DNA from 4 places in the Peribacillus sp. CSMR9 genome. Region 3 is predicted to be linked to each of the others. Evidence: a T-box and tRNA genes for the amino acid it is inferred to sense, from the RefSeq annotation. Region 3 holds a T-box; the other regions hold tRNA genes.
What was found. The T-box of region 3 lies ahead of argS (arginine--tRNA ligase). A T-box ahead of a tRNA ligase gene usually reads a tRNA of that ligase, here a tRNA-Arg.
Positions count from the first base shown of each region.

Region 1: it has a tRNA-Arg gene. The T-box ahead of argS (arginine--tRNA ligase) is inferred to sense a tRNA for this amino acid. The anticodon was not compared.
Region 2: it has a tRNA-Arg gene. The T-box ahead of argS (arginine--tRNA ligase) is inferred to sense a tRNA for this amino acid. The anticodon was not compared.
Region 4: it has a tRNA-Arg gene. The T-box ahead of argS (arginine--tRNA ligase) is inferred to sense a tRNA for this amino acid. The anticodon was not compared.

Region 1 is NZ_JAOPHO010000025.1:24,031-28,814, reverse strand. It holds gene N9I19_RS13125 (GNAT family N-acetyltransferase) at 299-775, opposite strand; gene N9I19_RS13120 (hypothetical protein) at 1,187-1,525, shown strand; gene N9I19_RS13115 (hypothetical protein) at 1,863-2,093, opposite strand; tRNA gene N9I19_RS13110 (tRNA-Arg) at 2,269-2,342, opposite strand; gene N9I19_RS13105 (polysaccharide deacetylase family protein) at 2,540-3,433, shown strand; cobalamin riboswitch at 3,520-3,695, shown strand; gene N9I19_RS13100 (helical backbone metal receptor) at 3,858-4,784, shown strand, end outside.
Region 2 is NZ_JAOPHO010000004.1:128,162-132,945, reverse strand. It holds gene N9I19_RS04925 (glutaredoxin family protein) at 40-282, opposite strand; gene rpoN (RNA polymerase factor sigma-54) at 297-1,634, opposite strand; tRNA gene N9I19_RS04915 (tRNA-Arg) at 1,965-2,036, opposite strand; gene clpP (ATP-dependent Clp endopeptidase proteolytic subunit ClpP) at 2,325-2,933, shown strand; gene N9I19_RS04905 (HPr family phosphocarrier protein) at 3,043-3,300, opposite strand; gene whiA (DNA-binding protein WhiA) at 3,321-4,274, opposite strand; gene N9I19_RS04895 (gluconeogenesis factor YvcK family protein) at 4,341-4,784, opposite strand, start outside.
Region 3 is NZ_JAOPHO010000058.1:3,277-8,060, reverse strand. It holds gene desA (Delta(5) desaturase DesA) at 79-1,110, shown strand; gene N9I19_RS19485 (response regulator) at 1,204-1,749, shown strand; T-box leader at 1,847-2,065, shown strand; gene argS (arginine--tRNA ligase) at 2,101-3,780, shown strand; gene N9I19_RS19475 (SET domain-containing protein) at 3,891-4,268, opposite strand; partial or broken gene N9I19_RS19470 (CotH kinase family protein) at 4,329-4,784, opposite strand, start outside.
Region 4 is NZ_JAOPHO010000002.1:104,457-109,240, reverse strand. It holds gene N9I19_RS02365 (Ger(x)C family spore germination protein) at 1-745, shown strand, start outside; gene N9I19_RS02360 (XTP/dITP diphosphatase) at 961-1,572, shown strand; gene N9I19_RS02355 (metallophosphoesterase) at 1,575-2,087, shown strand; tRNA gene N9I19_RS02350 (tRNA-Arg) at 2,261-2,334, shown strand; gene N9I19_RS02345 (hypothetical protein) at 2,559-2,759, shown strand; gene N9I19_RS02340 (DUF2087 domain-containing protein) at 3,630-4,385, shown strand; gene N9I19_RS02335 (GIY-YIG nuclease family protein) at 4,404-4,760, shown strand.

The DNA.
Region 1 (4,784 bases), on a different contig from region 3:
CTCCTTTGGGTGAGAAGACTAGTAATTCCCATTTTGATTATCATCTAACTCTTCAATTGACTCTAACGCTGATCACCGGGACTAAACACCGCTGCGTCATTCTCTTTGTTCCATTGGCTTCTGATTGTACTCATCGTGCACATCATCTCCTTTGGTGAGAATGTCTTACAGTATTTGTATACCCGGCTGGGACAGGTTCAAACATTTCTTTTAAAAAAAAGTGTAATTATATACCAGCTGTAATGTATATCCATTATTTTTCTGCAGATATTTATCGAAATTAAAAAATGAATATGAATTAAATGGTTAAATTCATAATATATTGTTCGCCGATATTTCCAAACTTTCTCAAACCCGTATCATGAAATCCAGCCCTAACATACAGCTTTTGTGCGGGGATGTTCTTATGATTGACAGCTAATACAATTTCATCGCAATTAGGAAATTCTGATTTAACAAACCCGGCAAGTAGGAACATCCCTTGTTTTGCATAGCCTTTTCCCTGCTGCTCACGATCAACTGATAATGCGGTCAGCAACATGGCATTGGGGTTAGTCGAATATTCTTTTACGCGATCTGTTGAATGCAGTAAAAAGAAACCCACAGGTTCATCATCACTTAAAATAACAATACGATGCTGCCCTTTTGTTACGTCTGTAAACTTGTTTGGCAAGGCAGTAAATAGACCTTGTTCTTCAGGCAGTTCAAACTGATTTAGCTTTTCGGAATGTTCATCTGAAAAATGCTTTAACTCAACGAAATTTACCTTTTCCATAAAATGCTCCCCCTAACCCTTCTTCTATATATTACCATTAAGAAGCCAGCTATCTTCTTAATTTAAATAATTAGTGCCATTTAAAATTAATGTTCACCGAATGTTCAAGAATGGTAATATTTTAGATTTTTAATTATTATTTACCATCCAATTTCAAAGATTTATCCGATACATATCATGATAACTACAATTTGAATTCAAAAAAGGGAGGTAAAGCAGAAAGCTTTATCAGACGAATCAAATGTTCATTCTGAAGGACCTACAACAATAGAATTAAGCGATGGTTCATCTGTTGAACTTAGTTCAACAGATGAAGTTGATAACAGTAATTCAAGAAGCATACAGGCTCTGGCAATTACCTCTACAAAGATGGGGCCATGGCGTCATGAACCTAAAGATTATGGAGAAAGATTGTATACTGCTTGGGTTAAATTAAAAAGTGTAGGGGTGGTTGTTGCTACCTTAAAATTAGGTAATCATTATTCTGTTGGTAATTATGGGTTGAAAATGAGATATTGTTCTGTAGCAGGAACAAAAGGTACTACTTGGTCAAATGTAGATGCTTCATGTGATGTTACTGATTCAAAAGCTGAAAAAATAGGTTATGATATGAATGCTGTAGGAAATTATAAATTGAGTGGTAGCGTTTCTAATGGCTATGTAAGTCTTACTAGTTCTCTCAAACTTACTCTTTTAAATAAAAATAGTAAATATGCTCGTGTTTATCAAAAATATTCATATAGAGATTAAAATTTTTAATGGAGTTGAATTAAAATGAATGTATCGCCTTCTTATTTTATATTTGGTTTAATAAACATGATTTTAATGATTGGAGCTATACCAGCTATCATATACGCTTTATATTTATTAAGAAAAATTTCAAAAAAATAAAGTGAAAAAGGAAGAGGGACTTTTGTAGTCCCTCTTCCTTTTTTTGTGCCTTTGTTTCTTCAGCCAATTACAATAAGGGTCATTAATCCCCTCCAACTTGATCGAGTAGATATTAATGAGATTCTTCTAACTGGTTCTATGTTTCATGCTTGGCTCCATCGTGCAGGTTACATGGACCCAAAAGCGACTAGTTTTTTCATTTCATAAAAGACGGATGATAAACAGATAAGTATTCCGTTAAATACCTTATGTGCCGTACATATTCGCCTAATGTTCGCTGTCGGACACCTTCAGCAACTTTTGCACGGAGAAAAATATCTAAGGCTTCTTGCAGTGTGTATTCAATCGTGAAACTATCCGTAGCCTTACTGTCCAATTTCCGTTCCTTTATCGCAGTTCCACGCTGTTTAATAACGTGTTTCTTCATGAAAAAAAGCACCTCCAGACATAGAAAAATAATAGTGAAATGGAATATCACTGTTTCCTACGTACAGAAATGCTTTTATCCTACATGCAATTTACGGCTTTTAACGGTCATACCAACAGAAAAAACCCTGCTACAACACGGAAGAACCGCATTATAACAGGGTTTATAAAATTAGCGTCCCAGATAGGAATCGAACCTACGACCTACAGCTTAGGAGGCTGTCGCTCTATCCTGCTGAGCTACTGGGACATATAAAAAAGTCGACGACTTATTTATTATATTTCTTATAGGCAAACTTTTCAAGTTAATAGCAATAATAATTATGAAAAAAAACATCTAGACGCTTAGGGGGCACTCAGCTCTCCTGTTTCCTTACTCTTCATTAAATGGAATACTTTATTATTTCCTGGTTTTCTGGTACTATTATGCTAGAAAAAATTAGGAGAATGATAGTGGGGAATTATAGAGTTTTATGGATGGTGACGCTGCTGGGGATTTTAATTTTACCGGCATGCTCACAAGGGATTTTAGAGGGTATAGGCACAAAGACGGCTGCACCGATCACGAAAGATAACATTGAAGTGGCTGCAGCAGCGGAGAATGACACTGGGCAGGATTCGGAGGACGAATTATATACTGAACGAATCGATACGAGAGACTGGATAACGGCCGAGTCCGCGGTACAGCTTCCAATATTGATGTATCATAGCATTTCTGAAGGCAATGGCCTTCGGGTACCAAAAGAGGAATTCCGATTACAAATGACTTGGCTTCGGGAAAATGGTTACTATACATTATCCCCTGAAGAAGCATTTCTCGTTTTAACCGAAAATCGGATGCCAAGTGAAAAGTGTGTCTGGCTTACTTTTGATGATGGCTATACAGATAACTACACGGACGCTTTCCATATACTAAAAGAATATGATATGAAAGCGACTGTCTTCATGATCGGGAAGTCCATCGATAAAGGTCATCACCTGACTGAAAATCAAATGATGGAGATGAGCGGGAATGGGATTTCGATCGAAAGCCATACTATCAACCATTTGGAGCTGAACCGAATGACGGCAGAGCAGCAAGAAGCGGAAATGGTCCAGTCAAAGGATCTGTTCGATCGTATCCTGCAACAGGACACGACAGTGCTTTCCTATCCAGTTGGTCGTTATAATGAAGAGAGTCTCAGGCTTTCAGAAGAAGCTGGATACAAGATGGCAGCCACTACTGAACCTGGAGGAGCTTCAAGGGAACAAGGGATGTATGCCTTGCATCGAGTTCGGATTTCACCTGGATTATCAGTCGGTGGGTTCGCGTCGCTGATAGAAAATGCTTCAAATCATTGAAAATGGACGGTGCATTTCAAACTTGTTCAGAAAAATCATATAATAATCGATTCTTACATGGTGTATAATGAAGGCAGTGAAAATTATATACATATGAACGATTTGGTGTCTTAATGACTTAAAAGGGAAGTTGGTGAAATGCCAGCGCGGTCCCGCCACTGTATTTGGGAGCTGAAGGCTGTGTACCACTGTATGGGGATATGGGAAGGTGCCGTTGACGATGACCATGAGCCAGGAGACCTGCCAAGATTCGTACACCTGTAACCTACGCGGATGGGAAGGTGTGTGGCAGACCCTAAGAGTCCGTAATGATATTGTTGCCATACAAGCATCTTCCGTTTAACGGGAGGTGCTTTTTGTTTTGGGTGCATCTTCCGAGATTATTAGGTGAAGAAATTAAATGAAAAGATTGTGGGGAATGAAAATGAAGAAGATTTTTGGTTTGATATTGTTGATGTTGCTTACTGCAGGCATGATGGTTGGCTGCAGTGACGCTACTGATGAAGGAAAAGAAAAGCAGCAAACGAATCATGCTCAACACGACGCTTTCCCGATTACGATTAAAGATGCAACGGGCGAAAAAGTAACGATAGAACAAAAACCGAAGAAAATCGTTACGTTGATACCAAGTAATACAGAAGTGGTCTTTGCACTTGGTTTGGGTAAAAAGGTCGTTGGTGTTTCCGACAATGATAATTACCCGGAAGAAACGAAAAAAATTAAAAAAGTTGGCGGAATGGAAATGAACACGGAGCTGATTGTCTCCATGAAGCCTGACCTTGTTCTTGCCCATGCATCAAGTGCCCATAATTCGAATGAGGGATTAAAGCAGCTTAAGGATGCTGGAATAGATGTCCTTGTAGTCAATGATGCACAAAGCTTTGACCAAGTCTATGAATCTATTGAAATGATTGGAAAGGCAACGGGAGAAAATGATAAGGCAAGCGAAATCGTTGCGGATATGAAAACGAAGCTCAAGGATATTCAGGAAAAAGCCAAATCCGTTAAGGAAGCGGATAGGAAGACCGTTTTAATTGAGGTTTCGCCATCACCGGATATATATACACCTGGAAAAAATACCTTCATGAATGAAATGCTTCATATTATTTCAGCGGATAATGCTGCTGCTGAATTGGACGGCTGGGCAAAAATTGATGAAGAGTCGATGATTGCTGCAAATCCGGATGTCATCATTACAACGTATGGTAATTATACAAAAGATCCAGTAAGTGAAGTGACAGGCCGAAAAGGATGGCAAGACGTAAATGCCGTTAAGAATGGCCAAGTCTTTGATGTCCCTTCTGACTTGGTGACCCGTTCCGGTCCACGCTTAATAGAAGGAGTAGAGGAA
Region 2 (4,784 bases), on a different contig from region 3:
CTAGCAGGAACGGAATGTTTCTTCAAATGATTTGAAAAATTATTTTTCGAAAAGCCTATTTAGAGCTAATTTATCAACATTTCCAAATTGAACGATATCATCTTTCCATTCTACAACAGGGATCATCAATCCGAATTTCTCAACCAAATCATCATCGGTATGGATATCGATTTCCTTATACCCTATGCCTGACTCGAATTTCACTTCTTCAAGTATCTGCTTGGCTTTATCACATAATGGACATTTTTCCCTACTATATAAAACAAATGCATTTGATTTCAAATCACTCATCCTTTTCAATCATATCTTTTTCGTTTAGAAGAAGAAGGAATCCCTAATTGTTCCCGGTATTTGGCGACCGTTCGGCGCGCCAGTATAATTCCATGCTCCACTTTCAATCGTTCTGCCAAATCTTGATCCGAAAGCGGCTTTTGTTTATTTTCACCATTGATGGCTGCCTGCAGGCCCTTTTTTGCTTGCATGCCCGACATATCCTCATCAAGGCCGACTGACTGTAAAGAAGTAGTGAAAAATATCCGCATCTCAATTGTGCCAAATGGTGTCTGCACGTATTTTCCTTTAACGGCCCGGCTAACTGTAGATTCATGAATACCAATCTCGTCGGCGACTTCTTTCATCGTCATCGGCTTCAAATGGTTAAGGCCATGACGAAAGCACGCCGGCTGTTTTTCGACGATGCACTGAATAACCTTCAATATCGTTTCTTTTCTCTGTTGTATCCCTCTAGAGATCCATTGATATTCCTGCCACTTATCCTGGATGAACTTTTGCACTCCCTGGTCCTTATGGCTCTTCATTCGGTTCAAATACCCTTTATCCACATTAAGATTTGGTGAGTTGCCATCATAATTCCCCACAAGCAGTACCCCATCACGAACTTCCACGACCACATCCGGCACTATATAAGAAGGTTTTTCCTGAAAAAAGAGTGAAGCTGGACGCGGGTTCAACGTCTGGACATAATCAAAGACTTCTTGAATCTCCTTCATTGTAACACCGATTTTCTTACTTAAGTCCTTCCAACGCTTTTCAGCAAAATCGAGGAAATGATTTTCTATGATCGATTCTGCCAGCAAATTCATCCCTTCTGCTTTTACCTGAAGTAAAAGGCACTCTTGAAGATTCCTAGCTGCAATTCCATGCGGCTCTAGCTGCTGTAAAATCGAAAGGCTCTCTTCCAAAACGACTGAAGATATGCCTGGAACACATATATCCTCCAGCTGAGTCCTTAAGTAACCGTTTTCATCAAGATTATGAATTAATAGTAGCATCGCCTTCTGCTGCTCACCGGAAAGTTGCTGGTGATTCACCTGGGACATGACATGCTGTTCAAGCGATAGTGTATCTTCACTGATCTGTTCAATCCAATAGTTGGCATCATACGTATTTTTAAGAGTCCGTTTTCCCTTTTTTCGGTCAAAGGTTGGCTGAAATAAAGAAGATGTTGGCTGATCTAGGGACAGTAATGGATTTTCCACCATTTTATCTTCTAAGAATGCCGATAGCTCCTGTGAGGAGTATTGCAGCAATGTAATTGCTTGCATAAGCTCCTGGGTCATTGCCATCTTTAATGTTTGCTGTTGAAAAAGTCCTGCTTTCATATTCATACTCATCGATTCATCCCTCCCCCACTCCATTTTACATTATCAGGAGAAAATTCTACACAAAAACCCATGAAAACGCTTACGTTTTTTTCTGAATAGTGTATTTATTTTAAATACTATATGTTAGAAATGCGATTTTCACAACTACTTTTACTGAAAAATCACCATTTTTCAATGGTAGGGGCGAATATTTTGAGGCAAGGGAGTGAAATACCATGATTCGATGGAATTTTACGGAAATCGAGTAAATCCATCAAAAATCGCAAGGAACCATTTGATGCCTTCTAATTGAATTGACCAATAAAAAATCCCCCACTTTATTAAGCAGGAGATTGGTAATGCCCTCGGCAGGAATCGAACCTGCATTTCAAGCTTCGGAGGCTTGCGTTCTATCCGTTGCACTACGAGGGCGAAATAGAAAATCTTTTTTCGACAGACTTCATTATATGATAGAATCCCATCCTTTGCAAGGGTTATCAGGTTTAAAACTTCACCTTTTGGGTATTATGGGTAATGTGGAAATTCATCCCTGTGCGGCATAATTATAAATAAATCTATTCGGGAAGGGGACTTGCCAGAAAATTGTCGAACAAATTATCCATTATAGGGTTTGTTTTGTTTGACCTAAATTGACCAAAAAGTGTATCATACATACATAAAGAATTTAAATGATTCTCTTAATCGAAGGAGGAAATGAACATGAATTTAATTCCTACAGTTATCGAACAAACAAGTCGTGGGGAGCGTGCCTACGATATTTACTCCCGTTTATTAAAAGACCGGATCATTATGCTAGGAAGTGGAATTGACGATAATGTTTCCAACTCAATTGTTGCTCAATTACTATTTTTAGAAGCGGAAAATCCTGAAAAAGATATCACTTTATACATCAACAGCCCAGGTGGAAGCATCACTTCCGGTATGGCCATTTACGATACTATGCAGTATATCAAACCTGATGTATCCACTGTATGCATCGGTATGGCCGCTTCCATGGGTGCATTCCTATTGGCCGCTGGTGAAAAGGGCAAACGTTATGCGTTGCCAAACAGTGAAGTCATGATTCACCAACCACTTGGAGGAGCCCAAGGTCAAGCAACGGAAATTGAAATTGCTGCCCGCCGTATCCTTCACTTGAAAGATAAGCTGAACCAAATCTTGGCAGAACGTACTGGTCAACCTATTGAAGTCCTTCAAAGAGATACGGAACGTGATAACTTCATGACTTCCGAAAGAGCTCTTGAATATGGCTTGATTGACAAAGTCATCACGCGCAGCATTCTTGATGACAAAAAAGACTCTAAATAAAAAATGATACAAAAGGCTCCGAAAGTCGTCTTAAGCGACTTTCGGAGCCTTTTTTCACATAATGTGAAAAATCATAAAAAAAAGGATGCACTTTTGGCATCCTCTTATTTTACCCCTCTTGCTGAATGAACTCTTCCAATGCCTCTATTGCTTCCTTTTCATCGCGTCCTTCGACGATTAACTTAACGGACACGCCAGAACTGATGGCAAGGCTCATTAATCCCATGATACTTTTCGCATTCACTTTTTTTCCTTCTTTTTCTAGAAAAACATCCGAATGAAAGCGGTTAGCTTCTTGTACAAAAAGAGCGGCCGGCCGGGCTTGCAAACCTGTTTTCAGTTTTACTTCAACTTGTTTTTCCACCATCTTGATCTCCCCTGTTAGCTTTATTTTTTCGCAGCAATAGCCTCTCCCCCACGGAGCCTGTCAGCTATTTCATCAATCTTGCGTAATCGGTGATTAATCCCTGACTTACTGATGTTTCCTCCTGATACCATTTCTCCAAGTTCCTTTAAGGTTATATCCTGAAATGCTATCCTAAGCTCCGCAATTTCCCGAAGCTTATCCGGTAAAATGCTTAGTCCTACCGTATCCTCAATGTAATGGATATTTTCAACCTGGCGCAATGAGGCACCAATCGTTTTGTTCAAATTGGCTGTTTCACAATTCACAAGTCGATTTACTGAATTACGCATATCACGGACAATCCGTACATCCTCGAATCTTAATAAGGCTGAATGGGCACCGACTATGCTTAAAAACTCAGCGATCTTTTCGGCTTCTTTCAAATAAATGATGTACCCTTTTTTGCGTTCAAGCGTCTTGGCCTTCAAGCCAAACTTATTCATTAGCTCACAAAGGGCATCATTGTGCTCTTTATAAAGTGAGAAAATCTCAAGGTGATAGGAAGACGTTTCCGGATTATTCACCGATCCCCCCGCAAGGAATGCACCTCTTAGGTATGAACGCTTACAGCATTTCTTCCCAACAATAGTGTCGGATATAGCATGGAGAATTTCAAAGCCGTCGCCTAAAATTTCCAAATCGGTTAAAACCCGCTGCCCTCCAGATGACATCCTGACAATATAAACATTATTTTTTTTAAGCTTCATCTTTTTACGGACCAAAAGCTCGACCTGGACCTCATAACTTTTTTTCAGCAGCGTATAAATCCTTCTGGCAATCGCAGCATTCTCAGTTTGAATATCCACGACAAGCTTCCGATTAGAAAATGAAAGGGATCCGTTCATCCGGATAAGCGCACACAATTCCGCTTTTCCGCAGCAATCCTTTCCCTCTAATGTAGTAAGTTCTTTTTTCGTTTCTGAAGCAAAAGACATCCATTTCACCCCCAATCGAACGCAGGTAATCTATTTTATCAATCAAAAAACCGTCCCCGCTTATATCTACGGAACAATGTGGCTTTTTGTTTCATTTACAAGCATATTATAAAGCAAATCCGCCACTTTTTTCGTGTCATGGCGTATTACATTCCCTTCATAGCTGAAAATGCGTTCTTGTATGATTTCAAGACCCATCCGTTTTAAACTTTCCACATCATACATGACCGGTTTGGCATATTCAGCTTGATAACGTTGCTGAATCTCAGTCGGTATTTCCTCATTATTAACCAGTATCCTGTCAATATATGCATTTCCCATATGGTCATATATAGCTTTTATATGATCGCTTGCGCTATAATCCAACGTCTCGCCGGCTTGTGTCATTAAATTGCAAATGTACACCTTCTTAGCCTTGGAGCGGCCAACCTCTTCCCCTAGGCCCGGGACAAGTAAGTTAGGCAGAATGCTAGTATATAAGCTTCCTGGACCAATGACAATAAGATCTGC
Region 3 (4,784 bases):
CACCTGGTACTAATAAAATCAGGTTGATTTCTTTATAATAAGAAATAACGAAAAAATAAAGGGAAGTGCAATTGATTAATGACCATACAAAATACTAAAAACTTGAGAAAACAAATTGCTCCTTTTGAACAATCAACGACAAAAGAAAGTATATGGCAGATCATCAATACGTTAGGGCCATTCATTATTTTATGGTACCTAGCATATATAAGTCTTTCGGTTTCTTATTGGTTAACTTTAATTCCAGCTGTGTTGGCTGCTGGCTTCTTGACAAGAATTTTCATAATTTTTCATGATTGTACGCATCATTCATTTTTTAAAAGCCGCCGTGCGAATAGAATAGTCGGGACAGTCATGGGTGTTTTGACTGTATTCCCTTTTGATCAATGGGGGCATGAGCATTCTGTGCATCACGCAACAAGTGGCAATTTAGATAAGCGGGGTACAGGGGATATTTGGACCCTTACGGTGGATGAATATTTGGCTGCGCCGCTTAGACTTCGTTTTGCCTATCGTTTTTATCGCAATCCATTGGTAATGTTTGGGATAGGTCCGATTTATGTTTTCCTTCTTAAAAATAGATTTAACCGAAAAGGTGCTAGAAAGAAGGAAAAAATGAACACCTATTTGACGAATGTATTAATCGTTGGTTTAGTGGCATTGCTTTGCCTTGCAGTAGGTTGGCAGTCATTTCTTTTAGTACAAGGTTCCATTTTCTTAATATCAGGTTCAGTGGGCATTTGGCTGTTTTACGTCCAGCACACATTTGAGGACTCTTATTTTGAAGGAAATGAGGAGTGGGAATATGTATTAGCAGCAGTGGAAGGAAGTTCTTTTTATAAGCTACCAAAACTGATGCAGTTCCTTACTGGTAATATCGGTTACCATCATGTTCACCATTTAAGTCCTAGGGTACCTAACTATAAACTGGAAAATGCACATAATAATACAGAGCCTTTAAAGAACGTACCAACGATTACTCTTGCTACAAGCTTACAGTCGCTCCGTTTCCGCTTGTGGGATGAGAAAAACAAGAATTTTGTTGGCTTTAAAGACATAAAACATTTAACGAAAAAAAGTGTTTCCGTTCAAGTGAAATCTGAATTGTAACGTTCATGAATCATTCAAAGACTCCCTTAATAATCCTTGGATTTTGGGGAGTCTTTTCTTCATATAACGACTCAGTAAAGGAGAGAACTTAAAATGATCCGAATTGTCATTGCAGAGAATCAGCAAATGCTGTTAGAGGCAATTAGTTCTCTACTCAATCTTGAAGAAGATATAGAAATTGCCGGGCAAGCCAGTAATGGAGAAGAAGCTATTACTCTTGTGCACCAATTAAAGCCGGATGTTTGTATCATGGATATGGAGATGCCTGTAAAGAGCGGGCTTGAGGCAGCTGAAGCTTTAAAGTCATTTGAATGCAAAGTGATTATTTTAACGACATTTCGAAGGACTGGTTATTTTCAACTTGCTTTAAAAGCAAATGTAAGTGGTTATTTATTGAAGGATAACCCGAGTGAAGAGTTAGCCTGCTCGATTCGCAGCGTATTGGATGGCAAGCGAATATACTCCCCTGAACTTATGGATGAGTCTTCCAACAATAATGACCAGGAAATGGGTGTGTTAGGCCTGTTAGCCGATGGTCAAACCACACTTGACCCCTCAAATCAGCAAAGCAACACAATTGGGACCGTAAGGAAATATTTTTCGACTATCAAGGATAAAATGAAGTTACCGGCTGGCTAGATAGATTTGGGATAGAGACTTTATGACAGGGTTAGATCAGAAATCCTGTGTTGACACGTTTTTTAAAATTGTGTACGATGGATTAAATCATAATATTGAAAATTCTGTGATAAAGAGAGTAGTTCATTTTGAAATGGAAAGCGAGTTAGGGATGGTGTGAGCCTAATGCAGGACGGATGAATGAAACGCACTTTGGAGAAATTTCTTGAAACGTCCAGTAGAGAACATCGGGGAGTCACCTCGTTAACAATGGAAAGTGGTCACAATTTGTGGCAACTAGAGTGGTACCACGGGAAACTATGCTCTCGTCTCTTATTTAGAGACGGGGGCTTTTTTGTTTAGGAGGGAAAAATGACGATGAATAAACCAATTGCAGCCTTAATTTCAACTGCTTTGAACAATGAAATGCCAGCAAGTGAAATAGAAAAATTAATGGAAAAGCCTAAATTGATGGAGTTAGGTGATGTCGCCTTTCCATGCTTTACTCTTGCAAAAAAGTTAAAAAAGTCACCTCAAGTGATTGCGTCTGAAATAGCTGAACAATTAAACAGTAAGTTGATCCAAGAAGTGAACGTAGTGGGTGGTTATCTGAACATCTTCGTCAATCAACAGATTGTGACGGAAAATGTGTTGCAAACCATATTAAGTGAAAAGGATAAGTATGGCGGAAAGCAGCCTGTACAGGGGAATGTCGTGATTGATTATTCATCCCCGAATATTGCAAAGCCTTTTTCCATGGGGCACTTACGCTCAACAGTCATAGGAAATGCATTGGCTAACATTGCTGAAAAAAATGGCTACAATGCCGTGCGTATTAATCATCTAGGGGATTGGGGCACGCAATTCGGGAAATTGATTGTCGCGTATAAGCTGTGGGGAGACAAGGAGGCAATCGAAGCTTCCCCGATTCAGGAATTATTGAAAATCTATGTGAAGTTCCATGAAATGGCTGAAACGGATGAATCGTTGAATGAACAAGCACGCGCTAGCTTCAAGTCGCTTGAAGATGGGGACGAGGAGGCACTGGCACTATGGAAATGGTTCAGGGATGCGTCTCTAAAAGAATTCGATACGATTTATGATTTATTGGGCATCCGTTTTGATTCCTATGCTGGTGAAGCGTTTTACAATGACAAAATGGATGTTGTTGTCGAGGAACTAAAAGAAAAAGGCCTGCTTACCCTATCCGAAGGTGCCTATGTCGTGCAATTGGAAGATATGCCGCCTTGTTTGATTACGAAAACGGATGGTGCGACACTTTATGCCACGCGTGATTTAGCCGCGGCATTGTATCGTAAAGAAAAGTATGAGGCGAAGAAAACCTTTTATGTTGTAGGAAATGAACAATCCCTGCACTTTAAACAACTCTTTAACGTCATTGGAAAAATGGGGTACGATTGGTCAAATGACTTACAGCACGTAGCATTTGGCATGATGTTAAAAGACGGTAAGAAAATGTCGACACGTAAAGGGAAAGTCGTGCTGCTTGCGGATGTTTTGGCAGAGGCAATCGAAACGGCGAAGCGAAATATTGAAGAAAAAAATCAAGCGCTTGAACAGAAAGAACTGGTTGCAAGACAGGTCGGTGTCGGAGCGGTAATCTTTAATGATTTAAAAAATAATCGGATGAATGATATTGACTTTTCATTAGAGCAAATGATGAATTTTGAGGGAGAAACGGGTCCATATGTACAGTACACATTTGCGCGTATTTCATCATTGCTGGAAAAAGGTGAATTTAAAGAACAGGTAATCCATTTTGACGCTTTAGGAGAATATGCTTGGTCAGTCATCCAACTGCTTGAGCAATACCCGGTCATTGTCCAAAAATCATTTGAACAAGCAGACCCATCACAAGTCGCGAAATTCAGCTTGCAGTTATCACGCGCATTCAATAAGTATTATGCGCATTCGAAAATCTTGGTTGAAGATGAATGGAAACAAATGAAGCTCTCATTCGCTTTTTCCGTAGCCATTGTATTAAAGGATGCGCTAAGTTTATTGGGAATTTCAGCGCCGAATAAAATGTAAAGTTAAAACGTTCTTGCATTAGCGAAGAAAACTGAATGAAAAAAGAATCCATTTTGATCAATTTTCCTTCAAAATGGATTCTTTAAAAATAAAATGGAAGCAAAAAACGCCTACTCGATGACATCGAACCATAACGGGGATTTATTATCAGGTTCACCATTGTAATTGATCGTGATTTCCTCGCCAGCCTTTATATCTTTATAAGCATAAAAGTCTATCGTTAAATCTTCTAAATTATTATCGAATGTCGCATTTGGTGTGTATGAATGATTGAATAGTGATCCATTTCCTAAGGCAGTGACAGTTTCATCGTTATCTCCCCAATAAAAACAGTGATGAAAGAGTGCAGTTTTCCTTAGATATTTCCATTCATGTCTGGGTGAAATGATGACAGGTGATACCTCAATCAGTTCATCTTTTTTAATATCCCTTGTAGCATATACTCCCCTGCCGTACTTCCCCGTATTTTTAATGCAGATTGGTGACACGAAAGCAACTCCCCTTCGGTCCTGTTTAGCTTTCAGTTGTGTTGTGGCACTTTTTTCATCTAGGTCACCGAGGTGCTTATTTAAGTAATCACTGCGTTTGCGAATGAATTCGAAGATGAATTCCGGTTCCTTGTCGAATAGATCAATCTTATTCTTTTTATATGGATCTAGAAGGATGTGGGGGAGTATGCCCTGGTGCAGTGATAATACTTTATTTTCCATATGCTTCACGGTAAATGTGGTTTCCAATGTTTCAACCAAGAGGTCTTTGTAGAACTTACTGTATTCCGGAACCTGCAAGAGCAGATGAATAAGGTGGTTTGCCTTTTTCCCTCCGATAGGGACATATGTGTGCTCCATGATCCCGCCACTGACTTTGCGTCCCCAGGTGGCATCGTAATCCCAAGGAATGATTTCAAATAACTTCGTTTTACTATTGCGATATAGTGCATAGTTATGAGTGAAACCGTCGTTATTCATGGTGCAAACGGCTCCAACCAGCCAGCGTAAGTATTT
Region 4 (4,784 bases), on a different contig from region 3:
CTTATTGCGATACAATTCATGGCTGTTTGTTACAAACGAGGATATTAAAAAGGTGTTTAACAGTGATAGTTTCTTTAATCTTCCTAACTTATTCACGATCATTCAAAGGCCAGAGACCGTTATTAATGAAAACTATTTCATTTCTCCGTTAAAATTCAGTGAACTGGTTTCGAAATTTTATCAACCGGTTGGTTCCATTTTAATTCCCTCTTTAGTAATAAATGAGCGTCATTACACAGACAGGGGGAAAGAAAAAAAGATACCAACGTTGAATGGCGGCTATGTTTTATCAAAACAACAGTATAAAGGGTTCGTAAGTAAACAAGATTTGATAGGATTAAAATGGGTTGAAAATAAGGCGACAGTGATATTCTTTTCGCTGAACGAACAAAAGGTAAGTGTTGAAATAATGGAACCCAAAACAAACATCAAAGTATTGGAACAACAAAAGGAACCCTTATATGATTTAGAAGTTAAAGCAAATGGAATATTGAAACAGAATATAGACAACTTGGATATGGGAAAAATCGAAAAAAAGGTGGAAACAAAAGTAAAACAAGATATTTTAAAGACATTGGGGGCGGGGGAAAAAATCAATACAGACCTTTTTAACATAAGTGAAAAGGCATACAGATACCATGTTAATAAGTGGGATAATGAAATTATTAATTCCTTTGATAAGACTTCAATAAATAACATAAAAGTTAATATCCATATTGAACATAGTGAAAATTACAAACGTTAGTTAATAAGTTTCAGGTTATTGCAGATGAGGGAGTTGTGTTAGACTTAACTTATCAGGAAAATTCAGCGGCTGTTGTTGATCATGATAGGCAGCGCTGAATCCGTCCGTTGGCACTGGAGAAGAATCGGCTTTTACATATGACGAATGACAGCAAATTCTTTCTCAGCCCCAAAAGAGCTCCCGTGCCGATAAAATGAAAAAGGGTGAAATGAAAAATGAAGACAGTAATCATTGCAACGAAAAATAAAGGGAAAGCAAAGGAATTTGAAAGCTTGTTCTCTGCTAAAGGGTATGAAGTCAAAACGCTTCTCGATGTACTGGATGCACCGGATGTGGAGGAAACAGGTACAACTTTTGAAGAAAATGCGATCCTGAAGGCAGAGACCATTGCCCATCAGCTAGGCCACTTTGTCATTGCTGATGACTCCGGATTGATTGTAGATGCATTGGAGGGCCGTCCAGGCGTTTATTCTGCCCGCTATGCTGGAGAGGCCAAGAGTGATGAAGCAAACACGGAAAAAGTCCTCCGCGAACTGGAAGGCGTGCCAAAAGAGGCTAGGACGGCAAGATTTTATTGCGCCTTGGCACTAGCGTCACCCAACCAGGAAACGATTACGGTATCGGGAACGATGGAAGGCTTGATCACGGAACAGCCCTCAGGAACGAATGGATTTGGTTATGATCCCATCTTTTTTGTAGAGGAACAGGGTAAAACAAACGCTGAATTGACAAAAGAGGAAAAAAACCAAATCAGCCACCGTGCCAACGCATTGAGGGCTCTAGATGAAAAACTTGATCTATTTCTAAAAAGGGAAGAAGGAATGTGACGATGAAAGTGCTAATAATGAGTGACAGTCATGGCTTAACTCATGAAATCAGCATGATTGCCGACCGTCATAAACAAGAGGTCGCCGCCATGATCCATTGCGGTGATTCAGAGTTGGAAAAAAATGACCCTCACATGTCGGAGTTTTTGGCCGTTGGCGGGAATTGCGACTATGATTCGGCATATCCGGATGATATTGTGGAGAATATCTCAGGCAAGCGTTTCTTCGTTACGCATGGACACCTCTATAACATAAATATGACCTTGATGAATTTAGCGTATAAAAGTGAAGAGGCTGAAGCAGATATTATTTGTTTTGGTCATTCCCACGCTGCAGGTTCCGAATTGATTGACGGCAAGCTCTTCATCAACCCGGGAAGCATACGCCAGCCGCGGGGACGAAAAGAGAAGACCTATGCCATTTTGGAGATTGGAAATGACCAACTTGAAATCATCTATTATGACCTTGAAGGAAAAATCGTTGAGGATCTAAGAAATGCTTATCAAATGGAATGACTTCATGTATAATGAACAGGAAGCGTTTTTCCCCGCTTCCTGGTTCTTAAAAAAAGAAAAAAACTTTTTTTGAAAAACCGTTGACTTCCTTTTGATATCCTACTATAATAAGAAGTGTCCTAAGGGAACAGTTAAGGTAATACATAAGTTTTACCGCAACTTATATCATAAACGTCTCAGTAGCTCAGCTGGATAGAGCAACGCCCTTCTAAGGCGTCGGTCGGGAGTTCGAATCTCTCCTGGGACACTAACAGAAAAAAGTCAAAACCTTTTAAGGTTTTGGCTTTTTTACTTTTTCTGAGCTGTTTTAAGTTAACGAGGGAATATGAAATGAACGTAGAAAGAATGCATTTTCTTTTGCATCCATTGAATTAATATTGGTTGTATGCAGAAAAGAAGTTTTTTATTTCGTATTTATCGCAGGTGGATGATCTTTTATGTCGAACTTGTTATGAATAAGGAGATGTTTAAATGAATAAAGATAGATTATTCAAGTTCATTCAAACTTCCACTCGGGGCAATTTCTTTTCAGTCGAAATATCCGAAGATGGAACTAAGGTAGTCCAATTAGCCAAGGAGCTAGAAAAAGAGGGAAGAATCAAGTTGAGGGAATGCTCGCGAAAAGAACAAGGTGTTTATCTGGAAGGGATACTTAAGTTTGTGCCAAGCTAATACTTAATAAGCTTTAACAAAGGACTTATACTACGAATTTCATATGCCCCATAGAAAAAAGGATCCAATCATGGATGCTTCAAACTGCAGACAAACTCGATGAAAATTGAGTTTGTCTGCAGTTTTTTTTGGGTTTGTACAATTTGAACGTTACCTCAAGGCACTCGCTTTCCGCGGGCGGTCCGCCCTTGGCGCCTTTGTGCCTGCGGGGTCTCCCCTGAGCGCGCTTTTCTAAGCAGAAGTCTCGCACACCCGTTCCAAAGAAGGCCCCTTGTGTCTACAAACTGAAGCATGATGCTTTTTTTTATATTTATCAAGTTCTATTTAAGGTTTGGAGCTTTTATCATCTTCTTCACTTAGTTGATTTGTACTTGATTGGGTTTGTAAAAGTATTTCATAATCGTATAACGTAATTCTGGCAGTGATGCCTTGAATTGTTCCGATAAATGATGAAATGCCAAATGGTTATGGTTTGGTTTGAAGAAACAATCTGTTCGTGTTCATCTTTCAATGATATATCCTCCTCTAAAAGCTTTATCGCTCTTATACAGCATATTATTTAGATAAGATAGATGAAGGCTATATTTCGACATTTACGCTCCATTATTAAATGCATTATAGCGGAATAGTACCAGGGGGATCATTAACTTGATTGAATGGTGAAAGGTCCATCTCCCGGCTCCCTGAAGATTTGTTCACTATCCCTGCCACCCTCGTTTTATGAATCCCTTCCGACTTTCAAGAATGCTGGTATAATCCGTATATCCTTTGGTGCAATTATAAAAAAATCCGTAAAAACATTGACATAGTTCAAACAAATTAATATTATGTTTAGTATATTATAAACTTTATGAGGAAGTGTTTGGTTTTATGAAGGACGCTGAAATGTTTTGGAGCGCATCCCAAGATGAGCTTAAACAAGGGTATATCGAAGAAGGGAGCCAGTATATTTGTTTACTGTGCGGACATGCAATTGAAAAGGGAATAGTATATCCGGAAGATGGGGTTCTTTATGAAGCTGAGAGGTATATGCGGATTCATATTGAGCGTGCACATCGTTCCGTTTTTGAATACTTGATTGATCTGGATAAAAAACTTACAGGTCTTACGGACCACCAAAATCGCCTTCTTCGCCTTTTTTACCAGGGGAAGAATGATGCTGAGGTTCAGGAGGAAATGGGGATTGGAAGTTCTTCCACAATTCGTAACCATCGCTTTGTGTTGAAAGAGAAAGAGCGGCAGGCTAAGTTGTTTTTAGCCATGATGGAACTTTTGAAAGATAAAGATGAATATGCGCCGGCGTTCATCCCCCTTCATCAAAAAGCAAGGATGGTCGATGATCGTTATAACGTTACCGAGGATGAAAAGATTACTGTGCTGAAAAAGTATTTCCCTAAAGGCAGTCAGGGTGGATTAAAGTCTTTCCCGCCAAAAGAAAAACAAAGGCTAATCATTCTCCTGGAAATTACGAAGCGTTTTGAAAATGAGCGAAAATACGAAGAAAAAGAAATCAATCAAATATTGGGTGCCGTTTATCATGATCATGTTCTATTGAGAAGATATTTAATAGAATATGGATTTTTGGATAGGAAGCCTGATGGAGGCCAGTATTGGCTGAAAAAATGATGACTGGAGGCAAGGAAGATGGATCGTAAAAAAGAATTGAAGCAATTATATAAAGAAACGAAAGTTGAAGCGGGTGTATACCAAATAAGAAATACGGTAAATAATAAAATCTTTATCGGGAGCACCAGAAATTTAAAGACGTTGAAGGGTAAACAATTTGAATTGGAAATGGGAACGAACACCAATAAAGTGCTGCAAGGTGAATGGAATCAATATGGGAAAGAAGCTTTTTCTTTTGAGATACTGGAGGTATTGAAGCCGAAAGAAACAGGATTTTTCGATGCAAAACGCGAATTGAAAAAACTTGAAGAAGTGTGGATGGAAAAAATACAGCCATATGAGGAACGGGGATACAATAAAGTGAAATCCAACTGACTTATCTCTCCGAATTCCTGGTTC